Regions from separate parts of the Ureibacillus sp. 179-F W5.1 NHS genome, predicted to be linked through region 2. Evidence: riboswitches for the same ligand, from Rfam matches in the RefSeq annotation. Region 2 holds a riboswitch; the other holds the start of a gene.
What was found. A riboswitch is a leader RNA that binds a small molecule or an ion and turns the genes downstream of it on or off. The one in region 2 is predicted to bind FMN.
Positions count from the first base shown of each region.

Region 1: linked by a shared signal. The riboswitch ahead of ACH0B5_RS01450 (ECF transporter S component) and the one ahead of ribE (riboflavin synthase) in region 2 are both predicted to bind FMN.

Region 1 is NZ_JBIQFG010000002.1:25,848-41,375, forward strand. It holds gene resA (thiol-disulfide oxidoreductase ResA) at 1-282, shown strand, start outside; gene ACH0B5_RS01415 (cytochrome c biogenesis ResB family protein) at 288-1,955, shown strand; gene ccsB (c-type cytochrome biogenesis protein CcsB) at 1,952-3,139, shown strand; gene ACH0B5_RS01425 (response regulator transcription factor) at 3,350-4,066, shown strand; gene ACH0B5_RS01430 (ATP-binding protein) at 4,059-5,834, shown strand; gene ACH0B5_RS01435 (hypothetical protein) at 6,020-6,325, shown strand; gene ACH0B5_RS01440 (RNA polymerase sigma factor SigX) at 6,591-7,127, shown strand; gene ACH0B5_RS01445 (hypothetical protein) at 7,117-8,322, shown strand; FMN riboswitch at 8,421-8,587, shown strand; gene ACH0B5_RS01450 (ECF transporter S component) at 8,843-9,421, shown strand; gene ACH0B5_RS01455 (MerR family transcriptional regulator) at 9,685-10,080, shown strand; gene glnA (type I glutamate--ammonia ligase) at 10,122-11,456, shown strand; gene ACH0B5_RS01465 (TlpA family protein disulfide reductase) at 11,604-12,326, shown strand; gene ACH0B5_RS01470 (enoyl-ACP reductase FabI) at 12,380-13,156, opposite strand; gene ACH0B5_RS01475 (PadR family transcriptional regulator) at 13,354-13,695, shown strand; gene ACH0B5_RS01480 (DUF1129 family protein) at 13,679-14,350, shown strand; gene ACH0B5_RS01485 (ferredoxin) at 14,403-14,651, opposite strand; gene ACH0B5_RS01490 (YpbB family protein) at 14,757-15,528, shown strand, end outside.
Region 2 is NZ_JBIQFG010000032.1:1,957-17,484, reverse strand. It holds gene mutY (A/G-specific adenine glycosylase) at 1-625, opposite strand, end outside; gene ACH0B5_RS13265 (metal-dependent hydrolase) at 747-1,733, shown strand; gene ACH0B5_RS13260 (YfhJ family protein) at 1,778-2,047, opposite strand; gene ACH0B5_RS13255 (YfhH family protein) at 2,055-2,384, opposite strand; gene recX (recombination regulator RecX) at 2,377-3,186, opposite strand; gene pdaA (delta-lactam-biosynthetic de-N-acetylase) at 3,343-4,134, shown strand; gene ribH (6,7-dimethyl-8-ribityllumazine synthase) at 4,203-4,670, opposite strand; partial or broken gene ribB (3,4-dihydroxy-2-butanone-4-phosphate synthase) at 4,734-5,324, opposite strand; gene ribE (riboflavin synthase) at 5,348-5,986, opposite strand; FMN riboswitch at 6,108-6,241, opposite strand; FMN riboswitch at 6,385-6,518, opposite strand; gene rlmD (23S rRNA (uracil(1939)-C(5))-methyltransferase RlmD) at 6,713-8,071, shown strand; partial or broken gene ACH0B5_RS18095 (IS200/IS605 family transposase) at 8,085-8,147, opposite strand; gene ACH0B5_RS13220 (CPBP family intramembrane glutamic endopeptidase) at 8,345-9,136, opposite strand; gene ACH0B5_RS13215 (DUF1648 domain-containing protein) at 9,148-10,248, opposite strand; gene ACH0B5_RS13210 (GntR family transcriptional regulator) at 10,262-10,639, opposite strand; gene glpK (glycerol kinase GlpK) at 10,843-12,333, opposite strand; gene ACH0B5_RS13200 (MIP/aquaporin family protein) at 12,382-13,194, opposite strand; gene ACH0B5_RS13195 (saccharopine dehydrogenase family protein) at 13,642-14,868, shown strand; gene nspC (carboxynorspermidine decarboxylase) at 14,869-15,528, shown strand, end outside.

The DNA.
Region 1 (15,528 bases), on a different contig from region 2:
TCAAATCAATATGCCATTTATAAAGAACAAGGCGTTGAAGTATTAGCAGTAAACATTGCCCAAACTGAATTTGAAGTGAAAAACTTTATTGAAAGTTTAGATGTACACTTTCCAGTTGCAATTGACCCTACGAAGAGTGTAATGACGGCTTATAATGTTGATTTGTTGCCAGCGACTATCTTAATTAATCCAGAAGGTGAAGTTGAGAAAATTATTACTGGTGAAATGAACGAACAACAAATCGCTTCCTATATGGAATCAATTAAGCCAGAACAGGAGTAATTCAAATGGGAAAAATTATTTGTGCTTGCGGTCATGAAAACCCAGAAGGTACTTTGCTTTGTGAAAAGTGTGGCCAACCTTTAACTGAAGAAGGTAAAAAGAGTAAAATTTTAAATATGCGATATGATGGTATCGCAATTCGATCGAAAACGAGAAATAAATCGATTGTCGATAAAATTTGGAATTTCTTTTCAAGTGTAAAAGTAGGGGTAACTTTAATTATTATTAACCTCGTTGCTGCTTCGATTGGAACGATTTTCCCACAAGAATTTTATGTTAGTGTTTCAACGGAGGAGCAAAAGGCTGCATATTATGAAGAAACTTATGGCTCCCTTGGGAAGCTTTATTATGAATTAGGGCTATCCAATGTTTATAGTTCATGGTGGTTCCAAATATTAGTGGGAATGCTGGCGATTTCGATTATTGTTGCCAGTATCGATAGAGGTCTACCATTACATCGCTCTTTAAAAAATCAACGTGTTAAACGACATGTTAGTTTTATGAAGCGACAACGTATCATTGCGGAAGGTCCTGTTACAGAAGGGGATTCATCCAAAACTTTAAATTTAATAGAAGAAAAAATGAAAGCGTTAAAATATAAAGTTCGCCGAGATGGCAATGCGCTTTTAGCTGAACGTGGTCGTTTTGCCCGTTATGGCCCTTACATAAACCATGTTGGTTTGATCATATTCTTGTTTGGTGTGATGCTTCGACTTGTACCTGGTTTTTATGTGGATGAATCGATGTGGATTCGAGAAGGAGAAACTCGGGCAGTTCCAGGAATGGATGGTTACTTTATCGAAAATGAAGATTTCATTTTAGAAATGCACGATAATGAAAAGACAGAAAACCAAGAGTTGCAAGGTGTTAATGTCGTAGCGAAAAACTATCAAACTGATGTGAAATTATATAAACAGTCTGAAGATGCAATTCCGGGTCAAGCTGAAAATTTAGAGTTAGTAGAAGAATACTCCATTCGAGTCAATCATCCTTTACAACATGATGGATTTTCCTTTTATCAAATGGATTTCCGTTTAAATGAACTGAAAACGATGAACTTCGAGCTAACAAATAAGGAAACAGGCGAATCTTTAGGTGCTGTTAGTATCGATCTAACAAATCCTCAAAAAGAATATGTATTGAATGATCAAACAAAAGTAGAATTATTAGGTTTCTATCCTGACTTCTCAGGATTTGAAAATGGAGAACCGCAAACAGCTACACCAACCCCTAATAATCCAGCATTTATATTTAAAATGGTAACACCTGATAAACCAGAAGGGGAAGTAAGCTTTGTAGCGATTCAGCAAACAATTGAACCAAATGGTAATAACACGTATAAAATGGAATTCCAAAGTGTTGAAACTAGAGATATGTCTGGTTTAACTGTGCATAAAGATAGTACCATTCCAATTTTAGCAATTGGTGGCGTTATTTTTATGTTAGGTGTAGTCATCGGTTCTTATTGGAATCACCGACGTGTTTGGGTGGAACAATTGGAAGATGGTACAATTCGCCTTGCAGCCCATACAAACAAAAACTGGTTTAGTATAAAGAAAGATTTAAATGCTTTATCAGATTTTGCCCACTTGCCTCCATACATTGATCAAGGAGAAGAGGATAAAGATGGCGAAGGTGAAGGAAAAGAAAAGGAAGGTGACAGCACTTTATGAGTTTAATTGATATAAGTGGAAATCTGTTATTTGTTGCATTTGTTGCTTATTTAGTTGGAACATTTTTCTTCGGTGGAGCGATTAAAAGTTCAAAACCGGATGGTGCAGCAAAACGTGCTGACAAATGGGGCAAATTAGCGATGATCGTAACGATTATCGGATTTTTAGCCCACTTAAGTTACTTTATTACGCGATGGATTTATACAGGACATGCACCTGTAAGTAACATGTTTGAATTTACGACTGCATTTGGTATGTTTATCATTGCTGCTTTCATTCTTATTTACTATATGTATCGTTTAACTGCCCTTGGGCTTATAGCATTACCGATTGCGCTATTAATTATCGGTTATGCGGCTATGTTCCCGAATGATGTGGATCCATTAGTGCCATCATTACAAAGTCATTGGTTAACGATTCACGTTATTACGGCTGCCCTTGGTCAATCGGTTCTAGCAATTAGTGCAGTTGCAGGATTGTTGTACTTACTAAAAGATACCGATCCTCAAGTGAAATCAAAAGGCCGTTTCTGGTTAGAAGCTGTTCTTTATTTTATGGTTTTAGTAATTGGATTTATTTTAGCAACAGTGATTTTCAAAAGTATTGGTTATGAAGCAGCGTTTACTTATGTGGATAAAGAAGGAGCACAACAAGAAATCACATACAATATGCCAGCTGTTTTCGGAATGAATGAATACGTACTATTAACGGATGACGTGATGGAACCGTTTGTTGAAACAGCGCCAGTTATTAATGCGCAAAAATTAACAACTGTATTTTGGTCATTTGTGTTCGGTTCAATTCTTTATATTTTAATCCGATTAATTACTCGTCGAAGTATTTTAAGTATGCTTCATCCATTAGTTAAAAAAGTAAATTTAAATTTATTAGATGAAATTGGTTATCGTTCTGTATTAATTGGTTTCCCTATATTCAGTTTAGGTGCCCTTGTATTTGCCATGATTTGGGCGCAAGAAGCGTGGGGCCGTTTCTGGGGATGGGATCCAAAAGAAGTATGGGCGCTTATCACATGGTTATTCTATGCGGCATACTTACATTTACGTTTATCTAAAGGTTGGGAAGGTAAAAAATCCGCATGGCTTGCATGTATCGGCTTTGCCATCATTCTTTTCAACTTAATAGTTGTAAACTTAGTAATTGCAGGTTTACATTCTTACGCTTAAGAGTAAGTTAACGGATGAAAGTTCTTCTCATTAATGGGAAGAACTTTCTTTATAGAATTTAGTTTTTCAAATAATCATACAATTTTTCTCTAATCTATTTTCAAAAATCTTTCAAAACGACATAACTGTGGAAGTTTTGTTATATCTCCTTTAAATTTTTAATATGAAAATGTACAATAGTAAAGAGAAAGAATGAGAGGGGTAAAACCTATGTCTGAAAATATTTCTGTATTAGTAGTAGATGATGAAGACCGTATTCGACGTTTATTAAAAATGTATTTAGAACGTGAAGGGTATGAAGTAGATGAAGCTGAAAATGGTGAAATCGCCCTTACAATGGCTTTAGAGAAAGACTATCATTGTATACTATTGGACATTATGATGCCTGAAAAAGATGGACTACAAGTATGTTCAGAATTACGAGAAAAGAAAACAACACCTATCATATTATTAACTGCTAAAGGTGAAGAAGCTAACAGAGTACAAGGTTTCGAACTAGGTGCAGATGATTATATTGTAAAACCATTTAGTCCTCGTGAAGTTGTATTACGTGTTAAAGCAATTTTACGTCGTTCAGCTGTGTTTTCACCCGTTTCAAGTCCGTCTACTTCAAAGGATCTAGTGGTTTTCCCACATTTAACTATCGATCATGATGCACATCGTGTTACTGCCGATGGTACGGAAGTAAACTTAACGCCAAAAGAATACGAGCTGTTATATTTTTTAGCTAAATCTCCAGATAAAGTATTTGACCGAGAACAATTATTAAAAGAAGTTTGGCATTACGATTTCTTTGGTGATTTACGAACAGTCGATACCCATGTAAAACGTTTACGCGAAAAACTAAATCGAGTATCGGAGAATGCAGCGAAGATGATTGTAACGGTTTGGGGCGTAGGTTATAAATTTGAGGTAATCAATGATTAAAATATGGAGAAGTATTGTCGGGAAGCTATGGATTACCATATTGCTTCTCGTTTCATTTGTATTGTTCGTATTTACGGTTTTAATGTTGGAGTTTTTAGAAGATTATCATCGTGAACAAGCAGAAAAATCTTTAAGCCAAACAGCCTCTACGATTGCTAGTATCGTTGATAATTATGATTTAGAGCAGTTAACAGATGAAATTATCGAAGAAATGTTAACGGAGGATACCAATGCTTTCCTTGCTTCAAATGAAAGAAAAGTCGTTTCATCCTTTCAAACAGCAACAAACGAAGAAGTAATTCAAAATAGTATTATAAAAAACAAAGCCTTCGATAAAATTTATGAATCGGATAAACCAATTATCGATGAAATGATTTTACCTTCTCAAACGGATGAAGAGAAAATGGAAACTTATGTTGTATTAAGTTATCCATTAAAAAGTGATGATGAAGTTCACGGGGCAATTTTCATCTATCAAAATCCAAAGGCATTGCATGAAACATCCCAGGAAACGACGAAAATCGTTTTCCTTTCAGCTTTTATTGCCTTTGTTTTAACAACGTTTTTTGCCTTCTTCCTATCTTCCCGTATTACATGGCCATTACGTAAAATGCGTGAACACGCCTTTGAATTGGCAAAAGGGAGATTTGATGAAACGTTGCCTACTACTCAAAATGATGAAATTGGCCAATTAGCCGTTGCTTTTAATCAAATGGGTAGACAATTAAAGCATCATTTAGAAGTGATTAACCAGGAGAAAGAACAGTTAGCAAGTGTTTTAACTTCAATGACCGATAGTGTGATTACATTTAACCGGGATCGTACGATATTATTAAGTAACCCTCCTGCTGATAAATTACTTCAAAAATGGTTTATAGGGAAAAAAGGGCAAAATGACAGTCCTATTCCTAAGGAAATTTTTGAAATGCTAGATCATGTATTAAATTTTGAAGATAAGCTAGAAGAAGACCTTGAAATAGGTGGTTCCTACTATCGAATTACGATTAGTCCATTAAAAAATAGTGAACTATCCATTCGTGGGGCCATTGCGGTCATTCGCGATATGACCGAACAATCCCGTCTTGAAAAATTACGTTCCGATTTTATTGCGAATGTGTCCCATGAACTTCGAACACCTATTGCGATGTTGCAAGGGTATTCTGAAGCGTTATTAGATGATGTAGTGTCCAACGAAGAAGAACGGAGTGAAATGACTCGCATCATTTATGATGAATCTCAACGAATGGGACGTTTAGTTAATGACTTGTTAGATTTAGCTCGCATGGAATCGGGATATACAAATTTATTTAAAGACGAAGTTCCGATTGTGCATGCTATTGAAAGAATTACGCAAAAATTTACCCAGGTTGCAAAGGAAAGGAAAGTTCATCTTCAATTTAAGACAGAGTTGTCTGAGGATGTTCAAATAAGTATGGATGAAGATCGAATTGAACAGGTGTTAACGAATTTAATTGATAATGCGATTCGACATACTTCCGAACAGGGAAGTGTAACGGTTTCCTTAACGCAAGAATTATCCTATGCAAAAATCCAAGTTTCGGATACTGGTGAGGGAATTCCGCAAGACGATCTACCTTATGTTTTTGAACGTTTTTATAAAGCGGACAAAGCTCGAACACGTTCTAAAGGGGGAACAGGGTTAGGTCTTGCCATTGCGAAAAACATCGTCGAAGCCCATAAAGGGAATATTCATGTAGATAGTATAGTTGGAGAAGGAACTACTTTCACCTTCTTTTTACCATTATAAGAAAAGTGATAAGGCTAGAAACGTCAATGTTTCTAGCCTTTTTTATATTGGAAGAACGACATTAAATAGCCCCTTTTTCCAATTGTTAAAAAACATCATTATTTAGAAGTTTTTTCGGAAATAATATTCATAAGATAAAGAGATATCGTAGAAAACCAAATTGTGTGGAAAGGGGAATAGTTGAAATGGGGCATGTTCTCGATCTATTTCAAGATTTGATAAATGAATGTACGAGTGTACAAGAAGAAATTCACAAACTTAATTCTTTAGAATCGGATTTAAAGACTAAAAAGCTGGTACTTCAAAGTGCAGCTAATTTATCGAGTAATCAATCAGATATTGAATACTTTCATTCGGAAATTCAAAAGGTATATATAGAACAACAGAGAGTTACAAAAGAAAAAGCGCAACAACAAATGCGTTATCGAGATTTAGTAAGAAGAGTCAATGTAATTGAAACAGTCGCAAAACAATTTGAGCAAAAGGAATAGTCAGTTTCGTGGACTGTTTATCGTCAAATAAAAATTGTTCTTTATTTTAGTTGTACCATTATATGTAAAACCATTAAAATAAAGGTTGTCCTTAAAGATTGTAGTGAAATGGACAACCTTTTCCTTTATTTTATGTATATCATTGATATTTGCACTTATAATGACCATATAGAATAATTTTAATAGAAATTATAAAATATCTTGAATTAATGAAACTTTTCTATGTTGTATACGACAAAATTACTAGGAACGGAGGACTGATAGTTTGAAAGAGTCCATATTCCATCGTTTGTATGAATTGTACCATCAAGATGTCTTTCAATTTTTAATTTATTTAGTTAAAAATCGAACCATTGCAGAAGATTTATCCCATGAAGTATATGTAAGAGTATTAAAATCCTACGAGCGATTTCAGGGGAGAAGCTCAGAGAAAACATGGCTATTTGCCATTGCAAAAAATGTAGCCATCGACTATTTTAGAAAAAATACTGTTCGTTCTTCCCACAGTTTTAATGCTTTTAATTGGGAAACAGAACAACTCGTATCACCAACTAAATCTCCTGAAAGTTTTACCGAGCTCAATGACGAAATGCAGCAGTTATTAACCGCTTTAGAAAAATGTACTGGTGATCAAAAGATGGTCATCATTATGAGATATTTCCAAGAATTATCTATATCGGAAACAGCAGCGGTTTTAAATTGGACGGAAGGAAAAGTTAAAACAACACAACATCGGGCCATTAAACAACTTCGTGAGTTATTAACAACATCCAAAAAGGAGGCGAATCAACATGACTCATGACCAATGGGATGACGACAAAATTGAAAATCTATTATCCAATGTACCGAAAATTCATGATCAACGTTCAAAAGATGAAGTCCTCCAACGACTAAAGGAAGATGGACTTTTTGATGAGGAGCCTTTGAAGAAAACTAGAAAGAAATTTAATTGGATACCGATGGCCATTTCAATAGCTGCAGTCTGTTTAATCGCTATATTAGTTCCGTCAATGATGAACCAACATACTTCTGAAGAAACTACCGTAATGGATCGAGCAGACGATTCCTCTAGTGTTTCTAAGAACTCTATGATTGAATCAGAGGAATCGAAATCTAGTGAAGAAATGAATATAATGGGAACTGAGATGGCTGATCTTCGTACAGCTGTTTATCCTGATCAAATTGAAGGAAATACGATATTTAAATTAGGATTAGCTAGTGATGCTGCAGATAGTATCCCTGTAACCGTTTTAATTCCAAATGAAAGAATTCAGGAGGATTTTGGTAATAGTCAACCTACAGGGGTTGAGCTATATAACAAATATGCACCATTGTTTAACGAAGAGGCTATTGGATTTCATAATTATCATCCGTATGACGGGGAAATTACTGAACGGGATAATCAAGTTGTTCACACATTACCAAGTGATCAATTATATGATGTTGGAACTGGTTCACTTACAACTTATACAGCATCACTAGTAGATACATTTGGAGATCATTATGATGAAGTTGTTCAATTAGATGAAACTGGTTCACCCTTTATATTCAGTGAAGTAGGAGAATCATCACCAATTCCATTGAATGGTGAAACGACTCAATACAACTATTATCAATTTACACAGCCAGATGGTCAGAGCTATTTAGTGCCTAACTTTAGAGCTTTTTATTCAACCGTAGAAGAAGCGATTCTTACAATGAAAGAAAACACAAATGATGTTTATCAATCCGTTATTGTTCCGGATGTTGATTACGATGTAACGGTTGAACAGGATGTGGTTACTGTAACATTCACTGAACAATTGGATTTAATGACTCTTGATCAACAACAAGCGATGAAAATGATTGAAGGAATTTTATTAACCGCAGCAAATTTCAATATGAACGTACAATTTAAAAATGTAACCCAAACCGAATGGCAAGGTTTTGATTTTACTACAACATTACCAATGCCGGTCGGTGCAAATGAAATACCATATTCAACAGTTTTTCAATAAATAGCGTTTGAAAATAGGAAATAAAAGGAAAAGTTTTTCCTATTGAACTATCTTTACAATATTTCAATTTCGAGATATAATGTTAAAAAATAATATTGATTCATCTTCGGGGCAGGGTGAAATTCCCGATCGGCGGTAATAGAAACTCATTCTCTTTTACATCGGAGGATTGCAATATAGTTTCTTAAGCCCGCGAGCTCAACTTAGAGCAGGATTTGGTGTGATTCCAAAGCCGACAGTATAGTCTGGATGGGAGAAGGTGAAGGTACGGTCTCTATATTCGTTTGTGGATAGGAAACTGTATGTGGAAGTATCGTTTGTACATTGTCGTATAACTTTACTTTTATTTAGCGTACCCTTTATAATACGCTTGTTTTCGCATACTTATTTTCTTATTTTTAATGTGCCTATTTCTCCCTTATGCAATTTTGCATAAGGGATTTTTCATGGAGAAGGCGAATATAGATGAAGGCTGTCCTTTCTTCTTGCGGGTTGAATCAGCAAAGAGGAGAGAAAGTAAATGAAAAATCAAAACCTTAAGTTACGTTCTTTTGTAACGATTGCCATGTTAAGTAGTATTTCTTTTATTCTGATGCTAATAAACTTCCCTTTACCGGGCTTCCCGGTATTTTTACAAATCGACTTTAGTGATACACCAGCTTTAATCGCAGCAATTACAATGGGACCGTTAGCTGGAATTTTAGTCGAACTGTTTAAAAATGTATTAGATTGGATTTTCTCAGGGACACCAACAGGGGTTCCGGTAGGTCATATGGCCAACTTTGTTACAGGTATTTTATTTATTTTACCTGTCTACTATCTTTATAAAAAGATACCTAAACTAGAAGGATTAATTTTAGGGTTAGCCGCAGGTACAGTCATTATGTCAGTAGGAATGAGTCTATTAAACTATGTAGCCTTTTTACCTATGTATTCTTACTTCCTTGGATGGGGTACTTTTGATATGAAAGAAACGATTGTGTTAGGTATTTTACCATTTAACTTTATAAAAGGAATTATGCTCATGATTGTAACGGTTTTATTATTCCGTACAATGAAAGTTTGGATCGAAAATCAACGAGCACAATATTTACTATAAATCAAAAGTTGTTCATTCATGTCATAAACTATGACGATAATGAACAGCTTTTTTATTTGAAAAAATTGATACAGAATGGCCCAACGTGAAAGCGTTGGGTTTTTTCGTTTTTTATGTCGTAAGCCCTTGATTATATAGGGAATTCGTTCCATCTAAAATTGCGATAAAAAAAATCTAAATTTCATATGTTATTTTTTCTAACATAGTATTGCTATTATACATAACATAGTTTAAAATAATGCTATGAAAGGGAGGAGATGTCGATGAGTCGAGAGTTTCGAAGAGCAATGCCGTTACTCCCTATTAGCATGGTAATGCAATTAACGGAGTTAACTGCGAGACAAATTCGATATTACGAGGAACATAAATTAATTGAGCCTGCAAGGTCAGAAGGCAATCGTAGAATGTTCTCATTAGATGATGTAGATGCATTATTAGAAATTCGTGAACTTCTCGATCAAGGGATTAACATGGCAGGAATTAAAAAAGTTTTTGATATGAGAAAAAACAACAATGTGAAATCTTCTAACAAACTATCTATTTCTGACGCAGAACTCCGCGCGATTTTACGTGAGGAAATGCAACAGGCACAAATTATGCAAAAGGCATCATTAAGGCAAGGGGATTTATCTCGCTTTTTTCAAGTAAAGGGTGAGTAAATTATATTTTTTAATTTAAAATTTTAGGAGTGTGGAAAAAGATGGCTAAGTACACAAAAGAAGACATTAAACAAATTGTGAAAGATAAAGGCGTAAAATATATTCGCCTACAATTTACAGACATTTTAGGTACGATTAAAAACGTAGAAATTCCTTTAAGCCAATTAGATAAGGCTTTAGATAACAAAATGATGTTTGACGGATCTTCCATTGAAGGTTTTGTACGTATTGAGGAATCAGATATGTACTTACAACCGGATTTAGATACTTTTGTTATCTTCCCTTGGACAGCGGAAAAAGGGAAAGTAGCCCGATTAATTTGTGATATTGTAAATCCGGATGGTACACCATTTGCTGGTGACCCACGCTCAAACTTAAAACGTGTATTAGGTAACATGGAAGAACTAGGATTTACAAGTTTCAACTTAGGACCAGAGCCAGAATTCTTCTTATTTAAATTAGATGAAAAAGGTAACCCAACTCTTGAATTAAATGATGATGGAGGATACTTCGACTTAGCACCAACTGACCTAGGTGAAAACTGCCGTCGTGATATCGTGTTAGAATTGGAAGAAATGGGCTTTGAAATTGAAGCTTCTCACCACGAGGTAGCTCCTGGACAACACGAAATTGATTTTAAATATGCAAATGCTATAGAAGCGTGTGATAATATTCAAACTTTCAAATTAGTAGTTAAAACAATCGCTCGTAAACACGGTTTACATGCGACATTTATGCCAAAACCACTATTCGGCGTAAACGGTTCTGGTATGCACTCGAACTTATCATTGTTCAAAGGAAACCAAAATGTATTTTGGGATGAAAATGCAGAATTAGAGCTATCTGATACTGCTCGTGCATTCATGGCAGGTATTATGAAACATGCGAAAGCATTCACAGCTGTAACAAACCCATTAGTAAACTCTTACAAACGTTTAGTACCAGGCTATGAAGCACCATGTTATATTGCTTGGTCTGCTCGTAACCGTTCACCGTTAATTCGTATTCCTGCATCTCGTGGATTATCTACTCGTGTTGAATTACGTTCAGTTGACCCAGCAGCGAATCCTTACTTAGCTTTAGCAGTGCTTTTAGAAGCTGGTTTAGATGGAATCCGTAACGGTTTAACACCTCCTCCTCCAGTAGATCGTAATATTTATGTGATGAATGCGGCTGAGTTGAAAGAAACTGGTATTGAAAGTTTACCGGGATCACTACTAGAAGCTTTACAAGAATTAGAAAAAGATGAAGTGATTAAAGGTGCTCTAGGCGAACATATTTATTCGAACTTTAAAGAGGCGAAAGAAATTGAATATGATATGTTCCGTACAGTTGTACATCCTTGGGAACGCGACCAATATTTAAAAATGTATTAATTTATCGTTGTAAATGCCCCATTGCTAATACTCCACCTATTTTGGAGTATTAGTTAATGGGGTTTTTTATATTTTAAGAACTTTACATGATATTTAATAAAGTTCATATACTAATGATAATCATGCATGAAATAGGAGAGTTATTGATTGAGAAAACAATTATTATCTGCTGTTTTAACGGGGCTCATTGTCATTGTTCTTTTCATTACAATATATACAAATATGGCTGAATCGAAAGGTACTCCACTAACTATTGATGAGGCAATCCAATCGAATCTTTTGCAAGAACTTCCAAGTGAAGACGAAGGGTCTAGAGGAGATAATCCTACTATTTCTTATCGAATCATTGAAGAACCGGTTATCGGTGATACCCATGGAGAAGAAGGACATGCCCATGCTCATGACCATAATGATGCCCATGAAGAGGGAAGTATACAACCAGAAGTTCGAACGATGAATACGAAAGCGCCTGATTTTGAAATGAAAACATTAGCTGGTGACACAGTGAAACTTTCAAATTTAAAGGGAAAAAAAATATTCATTAACTTTTGGGCAACGTGGTGTCCTCCGTGTGTAGAAGAAATGCCTACAATCCAACATTTTTATGAAAGTTATGCTAAAGAACATAATGTAGAAATTTTATCCGTTAATGCGACAGATTTAGAAACGAACAAAGAGAAAGTGAAACAATTTGCAAACAAACATGGTATTACCTTTCCTATTTTATTAGATGAAGACGGGAATACATCCATTGCTTATGAAGTTCTTACAATCCCAACGAGTATTATTGTGAATGAAGAGGGAATTATTGTAGAACAAATTATTGGGCCGGTTACAGAAGAGCTATTATTAGAGAAATTAAGTAAGTAAATGAAAAATAGGACTTCTTTATGCAAAGTATGCATAGTGAAGTCCTAAATTATTTATCCCATAATATTATATCCAGAATCAACGTAAATCGTTTCTCCCGTAACACCGCGTGACAAGTTACTTAACATAACAAGAGTCATATCTGCTACTTCTTCTTGATTTGTATTACGTTTCAATGGAGATAGTTCTTCGATTTTGTGTAATGCTGTGTTAAAGCTTGGTACACCTTTGGCTGCTAACGTACGAATAGCACCTGCAGATATTGCGTTTACACGTATACCTTCGGAACCAAGATCTGATGCAAGATATTTCATTGCAGATTCTAATGCAGCTTTTGCAACACCCATTACATTATATCCTTCAAGCACTCGTTGTCCACCTAAATAACTCATTGTGACGATGGAAGCACCTTCTGTCATATATGGTAGGGCCGCTTTTGCCACTGCAATTAACGAATATGCGCTTGTATCTTGAGCAAAGGCATATCCTTCACGAGATGTTTCAACAAAACGATTTTTTAAATCTTCTGCATGGGCAAAGGCAACGGAATGCACAATTCCATGAATGACACCGAATTGTTCACCAATTTGAGTAAAGGCTTTTGAAATGCTTTCATCACTATTTACATCACATTCGATAACAGCTGTTTTATGTTCTGTATAATCAGCTAAAACTTTTTCAATTTTTCCTTTTGAACGTTCTTTTCGATAAGTAAAGATTACGTTTGCTCCTACTTCTAAAAGCTTCTTTGCAATTCCCCAAGCGATACTACGCTCGTTTGCAACACCCATTACGACAATATTTTTATCTTTTAACTGTAAAATGTCCATCCAATGTACCCCTTTATCGAATAATGTTATATCAGTTATTAGTACCAACTACTAATTTCAGTTTAACAGTTCTATCATTAAAAATCAATGCTATTTAAGTAACTTGCATAACAAAATAGTTGACTGCTATTTTGTTATGCAATATAGTATTAAACAGAGGGTATCTTGTAAAGCAAAATAGTGAGGTGAGAATCGCTTTGTCCATACGAAGTCAGTTGTTAAAAGGTATTTTAGATGGTTGTGTTTTATCGGTTATTGAAAAAGAAGAAGTATACGGCTATGAATTGTCACAAAAACTGCAGCAGCTTGGTTTAAAGGATATAAGTGAAGGTACGATTTATCCCGTATTATTACGTTTGCAAAAAAGTCAGTGGATTAACGGAAAAATGCGACCATCCGATACTGGCCCAAATCGGAAATATTATTCTTTAACCGATGAAGGAAAGGTGGCCCTTGAATCAATTCGTAAGGAATGGGAGCTATTAAGTAGGCCTATTACAAATATATTAAGAGGTGATAAGAATGACGTTAACAATTAAAAAAATGGTGAAACAAAATAATGAAAAACGCAATTTATTAACACCCGAAAATAAAACGTATTATGAAAATATGCTTCTGTATATTCGAACAAATGCATTTAAAGATGAAAAGGCGACGGAAGAAGTGTTGCTGGAAATGTTAGACCACTTACTCGAGGCACAAAAAGAAGGGAAAAAGGCAGAGGAAGTGTTTGGAAAGGCACCTCAACAACTCGCTCAAGATATTATCGAATCCCTTCCGAATGAATCGGTAAAAAAAATAATGGGATTTAGTTTGGAAATCATATTAACATTATTTGGTTGGTATTTAGTGGCTTGGGGTGTTCCGGATTTAATTTTAAAGGAAGGCTCTACAATTTATTTAGGTACGGCTTCAGTCTCTATCGTGTTAATTATTGGAAGCTTAGTCGGTCTCATTTATTTTATATTTGCTGTATTAAAAAAGAATGCATTTACGAGCAAGAAAAAGAAAAACAAAGTTACTTGGGGTTTAGGCATACTATTTGGTTTAGTTTGGGCAGGTGTTATACTTTTAAATATTTTTGTTAAACCTTTTGGACCGGCTATTGATATACATTATTATACTGCCTTCGGACTTGGCTGTTTCTTAATATTAGCATCCTATTTATTTAAAAAAACCCGTGAAGCAAAATAAACAAAAAGGTAGGCAAGGGTAAATCCCTTTCCTACCTTTTTATATGAATGAATTATTCGTATTTTAAAGGATCGCCCTCAAATGATTCGTCTGCTACTTTGATAGAATCTGTCGGACAGCCTTCAAATGCATCTTGCATATCCTCTAGTAGATCTTCTGGTACTTCAGCTGTACCCATGTTATCATCTAAAATAACGAAGGCAATTCCTTCATCATCATAATCATAAATATCTGGGGCTGCAGCACCACAAGCGCCACAAGCAATACATGTATCTTTATCAACAATTGTATATTTTGGCATAGTATTCTCTCCTTTTTAACGTGCGCTCCAATCAAGCTTCTTTTCTATTCTAAAACTGTTTAATCGACTTTTCAACATAATACTACGAAATGGAGGGGTTGATTTTTGATATTTGAACAAATTCTTTTACAAATTTTCCACAATTTCAATCAAGAACGAACGATTTCCGCACCTTTCCATTTACTAAAAGGTAAACGTTCAGGCCAAACAATACAAGATGTGGGAATATATCATTTACATAAGTTTTTTAGTATTTTACCGAAATTGTCAAGACCTCATTACGACGAGAAACTGAATTCATTAATAGAAGAACATTATTTAATCGTCCATGATGAAGGTAGCTATGAGCTGACAGATAGTGCAAGAGAATTTGTAAAGGATGGGGAAAAGTATTATTTTAATGGGTGGTATTATAGAGGGAATGAGCATATTTTTTTTGCTAGACTTTCATTGATTGTGCAATCCCTCTCTCACCATGGGGCAGGTCGAATGTCTTTTACCCCTATTCAAAAGGACGATCATATTCAACATTGGGTTCGACAGTTTTTACTTATAAATCAATATAAAGAAGGTAATTTACAAAAAACGTTATTAGACGAAATAGTGGGGAGTCTTGAAAGTTCAAAAGTAGAAGAACGGGCAAAATCGATTGTCATTAACCGCTTGGCAGGTTTTCAAACGGCTGGCCTTACATGGCAGCAAATCAGTTATCAAGAAAATTTATCTGAAATGGATGTTCAATTAATTTATATTTCTACTTTACATAGTTGGATTACCCAAATTTCAAATCATCCGGAGCAATATTTATTACTAAATCAACTTGCAAAAGATATTCGAGTCGTTATTCCTTTAAGTGGTTCTGCTCATCAAACAGCCG
Region 2 (15,528 bases):
AATCACGTACAGGACAAAGCAAGCATTTCGGAGAAGTTGGTGTACAAATCATAGCTCCTAAATCCATTATGGCTTGATTAAAATCACCAGGGTAATCTTTATCGATTAACATATCGACTGCTTCTTCAAAAACTTTTCTCGTTTTGGGTAGGGCGATATCTTCTTCAATATGTAATACGCGGCTTAAAACACGCATAACATTTCCATCCACTGCATGCTCTGGTTTATTATAGGCAATACTTAAAATAGCGCCAGCAGTGTATGGTCCAATACCTTTTAATTTTGAAAGATCATGGCGATTGTCCGGTACAACGGCGTTATATTTCTCGACCACTTCTTTAACGCCCGCCTGTAAATTTCTAGCTCTTGAATAATATCCTAACCCTTCCCACATTTTTAACAGTTCTTCTTGCGGAGCATAAGCAAGGGACTGCATCGTAGGATATTTTTCTAAAAAACGATTATAATACGGGATGACCGTGTCTACCCTTGTTTGTTGAAGCATAATTTCGGAGACCCAAATTTTATAAGGGTCCGATGTTCGCCTCCACGGCAAATCTCTTTTTTCTCTATTAAACCAATCGACTAAATGATGGCGAAATTCATTTTTATATTGATAATTCACGATAACCTCCGACGAATTTCGATTTTAAATTTTATAATTAGGGTATAATACTTCTATTAAGATTCATGAAAATAACCGTCAAGTATATAAGAAATGTGTCCATAAACAGGGAGTTGATACTTTGGATTCAGGCACACATTTAGTAATGGGCGTTGCATTAGGCGGCTTAGCTTTAGCAGATCCTGTTGTAGCCGAAAATAATTTAACATTTGTTGCTGTTATGGCTGGTACCGTTATTGGCTCACAAGCACCAGATGTGGATACTATATTAAAACTTCGAAATAATGCGATTTATATCCGACATCATCGTGGCATTACCCATTCGGTCCCAGCAGTCCTTTTATGGCCCATTGCCATTACAGCTGTATTATCTTTTATATTTCAAGACGCCAATATATTTCATTTATGGCTTTGGACTTTCCTAGCTGTTTTTTTACATGTTTTTGTTGATATATTTAATGCCTACGGTACGCAAGCCCTTCGTCCTTTTTCAAAGAAATGGGTTGCACTTGGTGTTATTAATACCTTTGATCCGATTATTTTCGGATTACATTGCATCGGCATTATGTTATGGGCTTTTTGGTTCGACCCTGTCATAACATTCACTGTCATGTATACGATTATTTTTGTTTACTATATTATACGTTTCGTTTTACAAGCAGCTGTAAAGAAGGCCGTTCATGATGCTATTCCGGATGAAGATTATGTCATTGTCGCACCAACAATGCGTTTTTTAAATTGGCGAGTAGCTGCAAAATCAAAAACCCATTATTATGTTGGTCGGGCTTACGGCAAAAAAATAAACATTTACGACAAATTTGAAATCCATCCGCTTCCAAGAACACCGATTGTTAATAAAGCTCTTGAAGATTCGAATTTAGCTGCATTCATTTCTTTCTCTCCCTTATATCGTTGGGAAATTTCCGAAATAGACTGCAACTTAACGGAAGTGCGTTTAATCGATTTACGTTATCGAAGTAATGATCGTTATCCTTTTGTAGCTGTTGCCCATGTGGATGAGGAGTTGAACATTGTCAATTCCTATACGGGTTGGATTTATTCTGAAGATAAACTACAACGCAAACTACAAATTGGTTCGAGTAATTAAATAGCGAGGAGTTGTCCCACCTATTAGGACAACTCCTCTATTATTTAATGAAGATTTTCATCACTTTCATCTAATAGATGGGCATACTTTGGATTTCTACCCGCAAACTCATGAATTTTATCTCCGTAACTTTCAATCCATTGTTGGACTATCTTTTCTGTATATTCCATTCCACGGTAATCATATCCCGCTTTTGCATAAGTCGATTCAAAATCAGACCAGAGTAGTTCAATCCATGTTTTTGCTTTATTAACGGATAAATTAGGATTTTTACTTACTAAAATTTGTGTTAATTTATCTATTGATTGATTCACATTCATATTACTTCCCTACTTTCATTGGTAAAAGAATAGAAATCGGCAATGCTTCTTCATAACGATCTCCACCTAAACGATAACCCCAAGCAAATCGTCCTTTTAAATATTCTACTTTAAAAAATTCTCCTGGAGCACCGTCTATACGATACATTTCTCCTGGTACAATTGTTTTCGGGTCAATTAAATAAGCAGCAGCCATCGTTGCTTTTCGCTCATATACAGCATACTCATTTACAATCCCAAGCTGTTCAGCTTTTCTAGCCTTTTCCTTTAAGTTGGCAATTTCTTCTCTTAATTCTTGTTCCGTCATTTCCGCATAATTTTTTTCAGCCATTTGCTTCCTGCTCCTTTTCATCTAAATAACGATCGATTACTTCTATTGGAAAACCTTTCTGGTATAAGGCTTGTTTTGTTTTCATTCGCAATTCATTACCTGTTAACTTGGCAGCATACTTTTTCCACAGTTTATCCCCTTGTAGTTCAATCAAATGTTGCCAATCATCATCTTCTCTCTCTAAACGAATTTGGTCAAGTATTTCGTATACAACTGAAAAGGAATAACCTTTCCGCATTAAAAGATCTTGCACCTTTTGTTTTATTTGCATCGGTGTCTTTTTACTATTTGCCCGCACTGTTTTTTCTGCCAGCTCCATCGCAATATTCACTTGTTCTTCATAAGTAAAAGATTCAAGTACTTTGCTTTGAGTATCTTTATCGATTCCCTTTTTCATCAAATCTTGTTTAATCGCTCTCGGCCCTTTTTTGGCTGTTTTCTTTTTTGTTTCTAATAAAGCTTTCGAATAAGTTTCATCATTTAAAAAACCAAGTTTCTCCAACTTCCGAATGGCCTCTAACACGACAGCTTCTCCAAAGCCTGCATCTAACAATTTCTTTTTCACTTCAAATTCACTGCGCATTTGATAACTTAAAAAATTTAAGCCACGATTAAACGCTTTTGCGATTTCATCTTCATATGTAATTTCATCGATATCAAATTGTTCGAGTATTTTTCCCTTTGTTAAACCAAACTTAATAAGGGTCGATTCATCAACAGCAAAGGCATAACTTTCATTTAAATAAATATTATATCGTTCTGGATTGTTTTTCTGTCTGCTTATTTTCGATATGACTTGCATACAAACACTCCTTCTAAGCATTAGTATACATTTTTTTTAAGTTCGTTTCATTGCCGTTCATTTGTTAAATCATTTCCTTCTAGGATAAGCGAATATTCATTGGCATAAAGGAACAGTTTTCGCACAATATAAGCAAAAAGGAGGCTAAAATTTTTTATGTGGAAACATCCCATTTTTCGTTTAACATTATGGGCAATCGCATTTTTCTTTGCCTTTAGTTTTATTAAACCAGATATTGCTAACGCAAACTCCTATCACTGGGGCTTTAGTAAATCAAAAGATGGAAAGCCGGCAGATGCGGGGGCAAAATTTGAAAGCATGTTAAAAGAGTATGGCGCATTTTATCGAGGAGACCCAAACAAAAAGGTTATTTATTTAACCTTTGATAACGGCTTTGAAAACGGATATACAGAAAGTATTTTGGATACTTTAAAGGAAGAAAATGTTCCAGCAACCTTTTTCTTAACGGGGCACTATTTAACAAGTGCAACGGATTTAGTAAAAAGAATGATTAAAGAAGGTCATATTATCGGGAATCATTCCTATGGACACCCAGATATGTCTAAGTTATCCGACGAAGAACTTGTAAAAGAATGGAAAAAATTCGATTCAAAATTAAATGAAGTTGCCGGAATTAAACGTACCCATTATGTACGTCCACCAAAAGGTATATTTAACGAAAGAGTTTTAGAAGTTGGAAATAAACACGGTTATACCCACATGTTCTGGGATACAGCATTTGTAGACTGGCATGCTGATTCCAATGTAGGGTGGGAATATGCTTACGATGAACTAATGAACCAATTGCACCCAGGCGCATTAATTTTATTGCATACTGTGGCAAAACATAATGCCGATGCCCTTCCGAAATTTATAAAAGAAGCGAAAAAACAAGGGTATACTTTTGGTTCCCTTGACGATTTAGTCATGGAATCCGTATTAGAATAATAAAAAGTGCCAACACGAAAAGTAGGCGTGTTGGCACTTATTTTGTTAAAAGCATTGATTTCTATTCATTATTTAAACATTTTTTTCAAGTTGGCCATTTCAATGGCAGAAACAGCAGAATCATAACCTTTGTTGCCCGCTTTTGTACCTGCACGTTCAATTGCTTGTTCGATGTTTTCTGTTGTTACGATCCCGAAAATTACTGGCACATTTGAATTTAATGAAACGCTAGCAATTCCTTTTGCTGCTTCGTTATTAACATAATCATAATGAGTTGTTGCTCCACGTATTACTGTACCTAACCCAATTACCGCATCATAGTTACCTGTTTCAACCATTTGTTTAGCGATAAATGGTACTTCAAACGCTCCTGGTACCCATGCTACATCAATATTTTCTTCATCTACTCCATGTCTTCTTAAACCATCAAGGGCACCATCTAATAATTTTGTTGTAATAAACTCGTTAAAACGTCCTACAACAATCCCTATTTTTAAATCTGTTCCTATTAATTGTGCTTCAAATCGTTTTCCCATTGTTCTATTCTCCTCGTCATAAAATTATTGTCTTAAAATGTGTTATCCAATTTTTTGTTTTGAACGAAATCGAACTAAATCTTCAATCGTAATAATTTTTAATCGATGCATTGTTGCAAAATCCTTCAAGCCGTCAAGGCGTAACATCATTCCATCATCAGCCATGATTTCACAAATAACACCTGCCGGAACGCTGCCACAAGCTCTTGCCAAATCAATAGCTGCTTCAGTATGTCCTCTTCTTTCGAGCACTCCGTTTCTTTTTGCGATTAACGGAAATACGTGACCCGGACGTCTGAAATGGGCTGGCTTAGCATTTTCTTTAATCATTTGTAAAATCGTAAAGGATCGCTCATACGCACTGATTCCAGTTGTCGTTTCCATATGATCGATACTTACTGTAAAAGCTGTTTGATGATTATCCGTATTATGTTCAACCATCGGAAATAATTCTAGTTTATTGGCCAGTTCTTCCGTAATCGGTGTACAAATTAAACCTCGACCAAATGTCGCCATAAAATTAATATTTTCCGGTGTGGCAAATTCAGCTAGAATGACTAAATCTCCTTCGTTTTCACGATTTTCATCGTCCACAACAATAATCGGCTTTCCTTTTTTTAAGTCTTCTAAAGCTTCTTCTATTGTATTGATCATTTTCTCCACCACCGTTTTTATAGTTAAAATCCGTTTTGTTTTAAAAATTCCATTGATATATTTGACGTATTATCCGTTTTTCTTAAATGATGTAAAACGTATTTCCCTAACATATCTGTTTCGATATTTACTTTATCTCCTACACTTTTCATGCCTAAAATCGTTTCTGCATACGTGTGAGGAATAAGGGATACTGTAACAGTATTACTGGATACTTGAAATAGCGTTAAGCTTGTCCCATCAATTGTAATAGAACCTTTAGGTATACAATTTTCAATAAGTTCTCTAGGTATTTCAATTTCAATGTAAACTGCGTTTGAAACCGGTCTTTTACTTCTAATCGTTCCTACACCATCTACATGTCCTGAAACAATATGACCACCAAATCGGCCATTGGCACTCATTGCCCGTTCTAGATTGACCATATCTCCTAATTTTAACGTATGAATCGTTGTTGCCTTTACTGTTTCTGGCATGACATCTACAGTCATTTCTTCACTAGTTAAGTGGGTAATCGTCAGACATACACCATTAACCGCAATGCTATCACCCAATTTAGCATCAGACACAATTTTGGGTGTAACAATGGTCAATTGACTACTGTCGATATCTTTTTTAATCCCAACTACTTTTCCCGTATCTTCAATTATGCCTGTAAACAATCTACTCACCTCTTTCTAAAAATAAAAAAACCCCTTAGAAAATGTCCTAAGGAGTTGGGAGTATTTAAAAATGGCGTAACGAAATAAACCTTTTGAAATTAATTTTCAAAAAGTGCCAAAATTCATCCTTCTCCCATCCAGACTATACTGTCGGCTTTGGACTCGCACCAAATCCTGCTCTTAACAAGCTCACGGGCTTAGAAGTTTCGCTTCATCACCGTCGATTGGGAATTTCACCCGACCCCGAAGGATGCTTAAGATATATCTTAAGCTTAACCGTATTCAATTTTAAACTATTAAATAAAAAATCCCGTTCAGAAATGAATCGGGATTGAAAAAGAAAAAATACTATAGCAAATAAACCATTAAAAATAACAATTTTAATGGTACATCTATAATAGTTCCTTCTCCCATCCAGACTATACTGTCGGCTTTGGATTCGCACCAAATCCTGCTTATAACAAGCTCACGGGCTTAGAAGTTTCACTTCATCACCGTCGATTGGGAATTTCACCCGACCCCGAAGGAATAATTTATTTAATTGAAATAAGAATAACACGATTTCAAAATAATTGCTAATAACTTATTTTAAAATAACACTAAACGTATCTCTATAGATTTTTACTTAAAGGAAGAATTTATTCATTTGCTTTCAAATAGTGCTTCGATATAATGGTTAAATGAACAAAATAAAGGACGTGAACGCTTTTGGGCGAAAATGTAGTAATGGAAATTGGTCAAAAATTTCCTTTAACGATTAAAAGATTAGGTATTAATGGTGAAGGGGTCGGCTTTTATAAACGAAATGTAGTATTCGTAAAAGGTGCATTACCTGGAGAAGAAGTAACTGTAAAAGTTTCAAAAGTACAGCGAAATTTTGCTGAAGCGGAAATTTTAAACATCCGTAAAGTATCGAAAGACCGCCAAGAGCCAAGCTGCCCTGTTTACAATGAATGTGGAGGATGTCAGCTGCAACATTTAACATATAGCGGGCAACTTAAAGAAAAACGGGATATGGTCATACAAGCATTAGAAAAGTACGTTAAATCAATTGCTGAAACGACGGATATCCGCCCTACCCTTGGGATGGACACCCCTTGGCATTATCGAAATAAAAGTTCCTTCCAAGTAAGAAAAGAAGGGAAACGGGTTTATGCAGGTTTATATATTGAAGGGACAAATAAATTATTAAATATTAATGATTGTGCTGTTCAACATCCCCTAACGTCTAAAATCACTGTAGGGACTCGAAAAATATTACAAAAGCTAAATATCTCCATTTACGATGGGAAATCGTTGGACGGATTAGTTCGCACAATTGTCGTTCGCACAGCTGTTCAAACAGGCGAAACCCAAGTTTGTTTAGTGACGACACGAAAAGATATACCTCATAAGAAAGAGTTAATCGAGCGCATATTAAAAATCGATCCGAGTATCGTTTCGATTACCCAAAATATAAATCGAGAAAAAACTTCCCTTATTTTTGGAGATGAAACGATTAGTTTATATGGTAAAGAAACGATTCATGAAAATTTAGGAGAACTTGCCTTCGACTTATCGTCCCGCGCTTTCTTTCAACTTAATCCTGAGCAGACGGTTCATTTATATGATGAAATTAAAAAAGCTGCCCAGTTAACTGGAAAGGAAAAAGTAGTAGATGCTTATTGTGGGGTTGGGATAATTGGGTTATGGCTAGCACCTAAAGCAAAGGAAGTCCGCGGTATGGATGTTGTTCCTGAAAGTATTGTTGATGCTAAGAAAAATGCAAGAAATCACGGATATAAACATGTTCGCTATTATACAGGTACAGCAGAGGAATGGTTGGCAAAATGGAAACGGGATGGATTTATCCCTGACGTAATTACTGTCGATCCACCCCGGACTGGTCTTGCACCAAGCTTCATCAAAACCGTATTGAAAATTAAACCGAAACGATTTGTCTATACTTCTTGTAATCCGTCCACCTTTGCTAAAGACTTACAGGAATTAACGAAGTTTTATAACGTGGACTACATTCAACCAGTAGATATGTTTCCTCAAACGGCAAGGGTTGAAATCGTAGCGAAATTAACATTGAAAAAGTAATAATAATAATAATAATAAAAACTATGTGATACTTCCAATTCCATCTTGTGTGTGATAGACTATTGTCGCTCGACATTGAGTAAAACTCTTCTCGATTTGAATTTGGTTTGACGGCTATTTTCATTATATCAATAGGAGTTTTTATTTCCATTTCTAATACCACTCTAAAAGTATATTTTCACACGTGCAGAGCACGTGGTTTTAAAAGAATTAATTAAAAAAGAGGTGACCTAGTCATCTCTTTTTCCTATTTAAAGACAGTTCATGCAACTATCATGACAATAGTGGAATAAACAACAGCTGTAATGCAATGTGTGTAAACATATGGGCTAACACTGCATACTCGAATCCCTTTTTCCAATAAAGATACCCGAAGAATATACCGCCAATGCCATTTAGCAAGAAACATCTTATAATTAATTCTACTGTTAAATCCCCAAATACCATAACCGTTGCAGGTAAATGGCCAGCTGCAAATAATAATGAAGCAATTACAATAGCAATCCAAAAGAAAGAATTTGATAAGCTTTGCTGATTGCGTCTAAAGAGTTTCATCATAAGCCATACTAATAAGCTCATGAAGAACAACCTTAGCATAATTTCTTCGAACACCCCGCCATAGAAAATTCCCGCAAGTAAACCTATCACTGAAGTTTCAGCTTGCCCTTTACCAATAGCTTCAATATTATGTTGAAAATAAAATTGATCTGCCCCAACTAAAACAAAGGCTGTAATTACGCCAAAGCCCACTGCCATTAAAGTACTTTTCAAATCTATCTTCGTTTTTTCTTTACTGAAATACGAATCGAAAATATTTAACTTAAATCCTACTTTCCTCGCTAGTTTTATCCCGATAAAAGATAAAACAAATGAAAAAATAGCAATTTGCAACGAACTTATCATCGATAAAATATAAATAGGGATTGGGATTGTTTTAATTAACGAATCGTATTGATCCGAAGAAGTATTTTGCAACATTTCTAACTGGTATGGTACTAAAAAGAACCCACCAATTAAGCAGATAAATGCTAATATTAATGAAATTTTTAAATCTACTTTTTTCAAGAAACGGCACCTCACCCTCCCATAACGAAAGAAATGATAATAATAATGATTAACGGTACAAAAACAATTAAGTAACCCACTGGATTAGCAAAGTTGATAGTCCATCCTACTCCAAAACGTTTCTCTACAAAAATGGATGGATCATTTTTATTGAAATAAAACATACCGCCTTTCCAATATTGATCTTCATCTACTTCCATAATCTTCTCATCAATTGTTCCTTCTATCTTCTTATCAGAGCGACCTACTTTTAATGCAAAAATAAGTGAGCCAGCTAATACAATAAATAAGAAAGCAAAAGGTAAAATTATTTTTATACTACCTACTGCAAATTCAGGATGAATCATTGTTAGTTGATAAAAACTCATTAATATAGTGCAAGCTAACATGACGAAGAACAGAAACCAGCTTGAATATTTTCTTAAAGTTAATTGACGATTTTTAGATGCAGCTAAATTGGATGCACTTAACTTAATACCAGAATTTTTCGTCGCGACATGAACACCTAAGAACATTAATTGCATAATTAATAATAGTAATGTGTGTTGTATTGCTGAGAGAGGCGATTTTTCTGTAAAAGCGTCCGGTTCCCCACTTGGTCCCCAATGGGTCGGTATTTGTTGCGGTAAAATATCATAGTTAAAAATTGTATAACTCATTAAACCTAACGTCGTAATGATGGGTAATAAATAGATATACCACGGTAACATTTCATCTTCTTTTCGCACGGATAAGTCCGTTACTTTCACTTGTTTTAAATGTTCTACCCATTTATGTTGAATTTTTAATTGTTTCGTTTTCCCATGATAGTAAATATATAAAGATAAACTAATGAGAAGAATTCCAAATTCCATTAACATACCGATAATCGCCATTTGTTCTTCCTGTGGTTCAGTAGTTAATGACCAAACTGAATAACCTGTTAGTAACACAATGGATATAAGGGCAACTGCAATAGCATATTGCTTTTTCAACTTTTTAATTGCCCCATCGTTCATATATTGTTCAGGTATTGTCACACCAAAAATAACCGTCTTTTTAACTAAATACGGAATAACGATTTGAGTGACAGCTATAAATAAAGTAATGATAAGAAAAACTAAAAACGCCATGTTATTTCCTCCTTTACCTTTCCTTCATTTCTTCCATAATAGAAAAAATCATATTTTGAATTTCCTCTTTTTTTACTCCTAGCACGAGTGCTTCAGCAATAATAGGTTTTATTACGGAAAGAATTCTTTCGTTCGTTTCATTAGTGACATGTTCACCTGGCGAAATAATCGCACCGGATTTAGGGACAATTTTAATAATCCCTTTCTTTTCTAGCTCATGGTAACTTTTGTTTACCGTATGCATATTAACGCCTAAGTCTGCTGCAAACGCTCGTACGGATGGTAACGATTCACCATATTGAATGTCCCCTCGGGCAATCCCTTCGATTATTTGATTGGTTAATTGTGTATAAATTGGGACATCTGAAGTTGTTTCTATTCGAATGATCACGAATTCCCCTCCAATCTGTTCTATATTTATTATAACAGAACTGTTCTATAATGTATAGAACAAAAAGCGAATTTAACAAAGTGAAAAAAGAGGAAGCATCTATGCCTCCTCCACTGGCCATAAAAAAGAGATCACAAAACACCACCTTTAAAGGTATGTTTAAGTGATCTCTAAATAATCTAGCTTAATTTCTAAAACGAGAATTATTTATATGTTCGCGTACTTGCAACAGCTCTTTCCCAACCGTCGACCAATTCTTTTCTTTTCGCTTCGTCCATTTTCGGCTCATAAGATTGGTCAATTGCCCATTGGGATGCAATTTCTTCTTGACTTTCCCAAAAGCCAACCGCTAATCCAGCCAAATAGGCTGCTCCTAGCGCCGTTGTTTCATTTACCTTTGGCACTTCTACTGGAACATTTAAAATATCGCTTTGGAACTCCATTAAGAAACTATTCTTAACAGCTCCTCCGTCGGCACGTAATGTTTTCAATGAAATTCCTGAATCCTTTTCCATCGCATCGAGAACAGCCTTCGTTTGATATGCTAATGATTCCACTGTAGCACGAACGAAATGATCCTTTGTTGTTCCGCGCGTTAAACCAAATATTGCTCCCCTTGCTTCACTGTCCCAATAAGGCGTTCCTAATCCAACAAAGGCAGGAACAACATAAACTCCGTCCGTTGAATCAACTCTTCTACAATATTGCTCACTGTCAGCAGCATTATTAAACATACGTAAACCGTCACGTAACCATTGAATAGCAGATCCGGCTACAAAAATACTTCCTTCTAGCGCATATTCTACTTTGCCATTTAATCCCCATGCTAACGTTGTTAATAAGCCATGGACAGATTTAACTGGTTTCTCACCAGTATTCATGAGCATGAAGCAGCCTGTTCCGTAAGTGTTTTTTGCCATCCCCTTTTCAAAACATGCCTGGCCGAACAATGCTGCTTGCTGGTCTCCAGCCACCCCAGCAATTGGTACTTCCTGACCGAAGAAATGCTCTTTATCGGTAGTCGCATACACTGTTGATGAAGGACAAACTTCAGGCAACATAGATGTTGGAATATCAAGAATCGATAATAATTCCTCATCCCATTTTAATTCGTAAATATTATACATAAGTGTTCGGGATGCGTTGGAATAATCCGTCACATGGGCTTTACCGCCAGACAGTTTCCAAATTAACCAAGTATCGATTGTACCGAATAATAACTTTCCTTCATTAGCAAGTTCCCTTGCACCATCCACATTGTCTAAAATCCATTTCACTTTCGTTCCTGAGAAATAAGCATCGATTAATAATCCCGTTTTGGAACGGAAAAGTTCGTTATATCCATTGCTTTTCAATTCCTCACAAATATCGTTTGTTTGACGTGACTGCCAAACAATTGCATTGTAAATCGGATTTCCTGTTTCTTTATTCCAAACAACCGTTGTTTCCCGTTGATTTGTTATCCCTATCGCTGCTACCATTTCAGGAGAAACGTCTGCTTCTGATAAGCAAGAAGCAATGACAGCTAAAACCGAACCTAAAATTTCGTTGGCATTATGCTCAACCCACCCTGGATTTGGAAAGTGTTGAGTAAATTCTTTTTGAGCGCTATGGACAATTTCTCCTTGCTTATTAAAAAGAATTGCTCTTGAACTAGTTGTTCCTTGATCGATTGACAAAATATATTTTCCCATTTTCCTGTTCCCACCTATCTATAGTTCATTTTTAACTTCGTTTGTCTTTTAAAGCATTTCATTACTTGTTAAATTTCTTGGACTCATAAAATAAGCAATACCTAAAACAAGTACTGTCACAACTAATACAATCCAAAATTCAGTCGTCATCGTATTATTAAATACAGCTTTATGGAATAATGCACCTAGAGAGCCACCAAGCAGTGGACCAACAACTGGTATCCAAGAATATTTCCAATTTGAAGACCCTTTGCCAGCAATCGGAAGAACTGCATGGGCGATACGTGGGCCTAAATCCCGGGCAGGATTAATAGCGTAACCTGTAGTACCTCCAAAGGCCATACCGATGGCAACAATTAGAAGCCCTACAGCAATTGGATTTAACCCTTCTGTAAATTGCCCCGCTCCGATAAATTGCAGACCTAATAGCAATACAAATGTCCCAATAATTTCACTTAACAAATTGGAAAACGTATGAGGTATAGCCGGTCCAGTAGAAAATACGCCTAGTTTTGCACCTGGATCCTTCGTTTCCTTCCAATGAGGTAAATATTGAAGGAAAATAATACATGCTCCTAAAAATGCTCCGATTAATTGTCCAAGAATATATAGTGGAACATCATTCCAAGCAAAATCACCCGTCCATGCTAAACCTACTGTTACTGCCGGATTCAAATGGGCACCACTAATACTTCCGACGGCATAAACCCCTAATGTTACACCTAGCCCCCAAGCAATCGAAATGACTACCCAGCCGGCATCTTTTGCATAGGACTTCGTTAGATTAGCGCCCGCGCAAACACCTGCTCCAAACAAAATTAAAATCATCGTCCCTAAAACTTCTCCCCAAAACGGTGACATCTTCAACATCTCCTTTGTTTTAAAATAATAAGGAAACACCTTTTATTATTTAAAGGTATAAGGGCAATAAGTGTTTCCCTTTTGTACTCCAAACTAAAAAAATGAATGGAAACGCTATCATTTTTACTCATAATTACGCTTAGACAAATTTATTTATTCGTTGTCGTAACAAATAAATTTTGAAGGATTGTCCAATCTTTATTGCTCAAACGAACTATTATATTTGAAAGAATATGAGTAAAATTCTTTAAAAACTTGACTCTATTATACAATAAATAGTTTCATCTTTAGGATAATATTCTTCAAAACTAGTTAAAATTCTCCAATATCCTTTATCTTTCTACAATGAAATAAACAACTGAAACCTAATTTTATTTGATACCCTCAACATTATTGTGTATAATCGTTTTGTTTTAAAAAAATAAAATATTTGGGGGTTATAAAGAATTGGGTAAAGCATTGATTATTGGAGCTGGCGGTGTAGCTAGCGTAGTCGTACACAAATGTGTACAAAATTCAGAAGTGTTCGAGGAGATTATGATCGCTAGTCGAACTAAGTCAAAATGCGACGCTTTAAAGGAAAAATTAGACGGCGGTAAAACAATTATCCACACTGCACAAGTTAATGCGGATAATGTTAACGAACTTGTTGAATTAATCAATGGATTTAAACCAGATGTGGTAATTAACGTTGCTTTACCATATCAAGACTTAACAATTATGGATGCATGTTTAGAGACAGGTGTGCACTATGTTGATACTGCAAACTATGAGCCACCTGAAACAGCTAAATTTGAATATAAATGGCAATGGGCTTACAAAGAAAAATTCGAAAAAGCTGGTCTTACAGCTTTATTAGGTAGTGGATTCGATCCAGGTGTAACTGGCGTATTCTCTGCTTACGCTCTAAAACATCACTTCGATGAAATTCATTACATCGATATTTTAGATGCGAATGCTGGTGACCACGGGTATCCTTTCGCAACAAACTTCAACCCAGAAATCAACATTCGCGAAATTACTGCGAACGGTCGTTACTGGAAAGAAGGCAAATGGGTAGAAACTGAACCTTTAGAGTTTAAAGAAGTTTATAACTTCCCTGAAATTGGACCTAAAGATATGTACCTTCTATACCATGAAGAATTAGAATCTTTAGCAAAAAATATTAAAGGCATTAAACAAATTCGTTTCTGGATGACATTCTCTGAAAAATATTTAACTCACTTACGAGTTTTAGAAAACGTAGGAATGACATCTATTGAACCAATCGAATTTGAAGGTCAAATGATTCAACCACTTCAATTCTTAAAAGCTGTTTTACCAGATCCAGCATCCCTTGGACCTCGTACAAAAGGTAAAACAAATATCGGTTGTATCTTCCGTGGAATAAAAGATGGTAAAGAAAAAACTTACTATGTATATAACGTTTGTGACCACGAAGAATGTTACCGTGAAGTAGGTAGTCAAGCTATCTCTTACACAACAGGTGTACCTGCAATGATTGGTGCAATGTTAGTGATGAATGGCGAATGGCAAAAACCAGGTGTATGGAACGTGGAAGAATTCAATCCAGATCCATTCATGGAAGCTTTAAATAAATGGGGCTTACCATGGCAAGAAAGCCATAACCCAGAATTAGTGGACCTTAGCCTTGATAAAGAAGAGGCGAAGTAAATGAAGACAATTGATTGGAATACAGCGCCGTCTCCAAGTTATGTTGTGGACGAGCGCCTGCTATTACGTAACTTAGAAATATTAAAATCTGTACAAGATCGTACAGGTTGTGATATTTTACTAGCACTAAAAGGGTTCTCCATGTTTTCTACTTTCCCAATGGTGCGTCAATATTTAAAAGGTATTACATCAAGTTCTTTATTTGAAGCCCGCCTAGGTTATGAAGAATTCGGAAAAGAAGTACATGCCTATGCACCAGCTTATGCAGAACATGAAATTGATGAATATTTAAAATATGTGGATCATATCGTGTTCAACTCCTTTGACCAATTAAACAAGTATAAAGAAAAAGTACAAAGTTTGGACAAGCACGTTTCGATCGGTTTACGTGTAAATCCTGGTTACTCTGAAGTTGAAACACCACTTTATGACCCATGTTATATCAATTCTCGTCTTGGAATACCTGTTGATTCATTCCGTCCAGATCAATTAGACGGCGTTGAAGGTATCCACTTCCACGCGATGTGTGAACAAGGTTCAGACGTATTGGAGCGTATTTTAGTACACTTCGAAGAAAAATACGGTGAATATTTACATCAAATGAAATGGATTAACTTCGGCGGTGGTCATCATATTACCCGAGAAGATTACGATATTGAC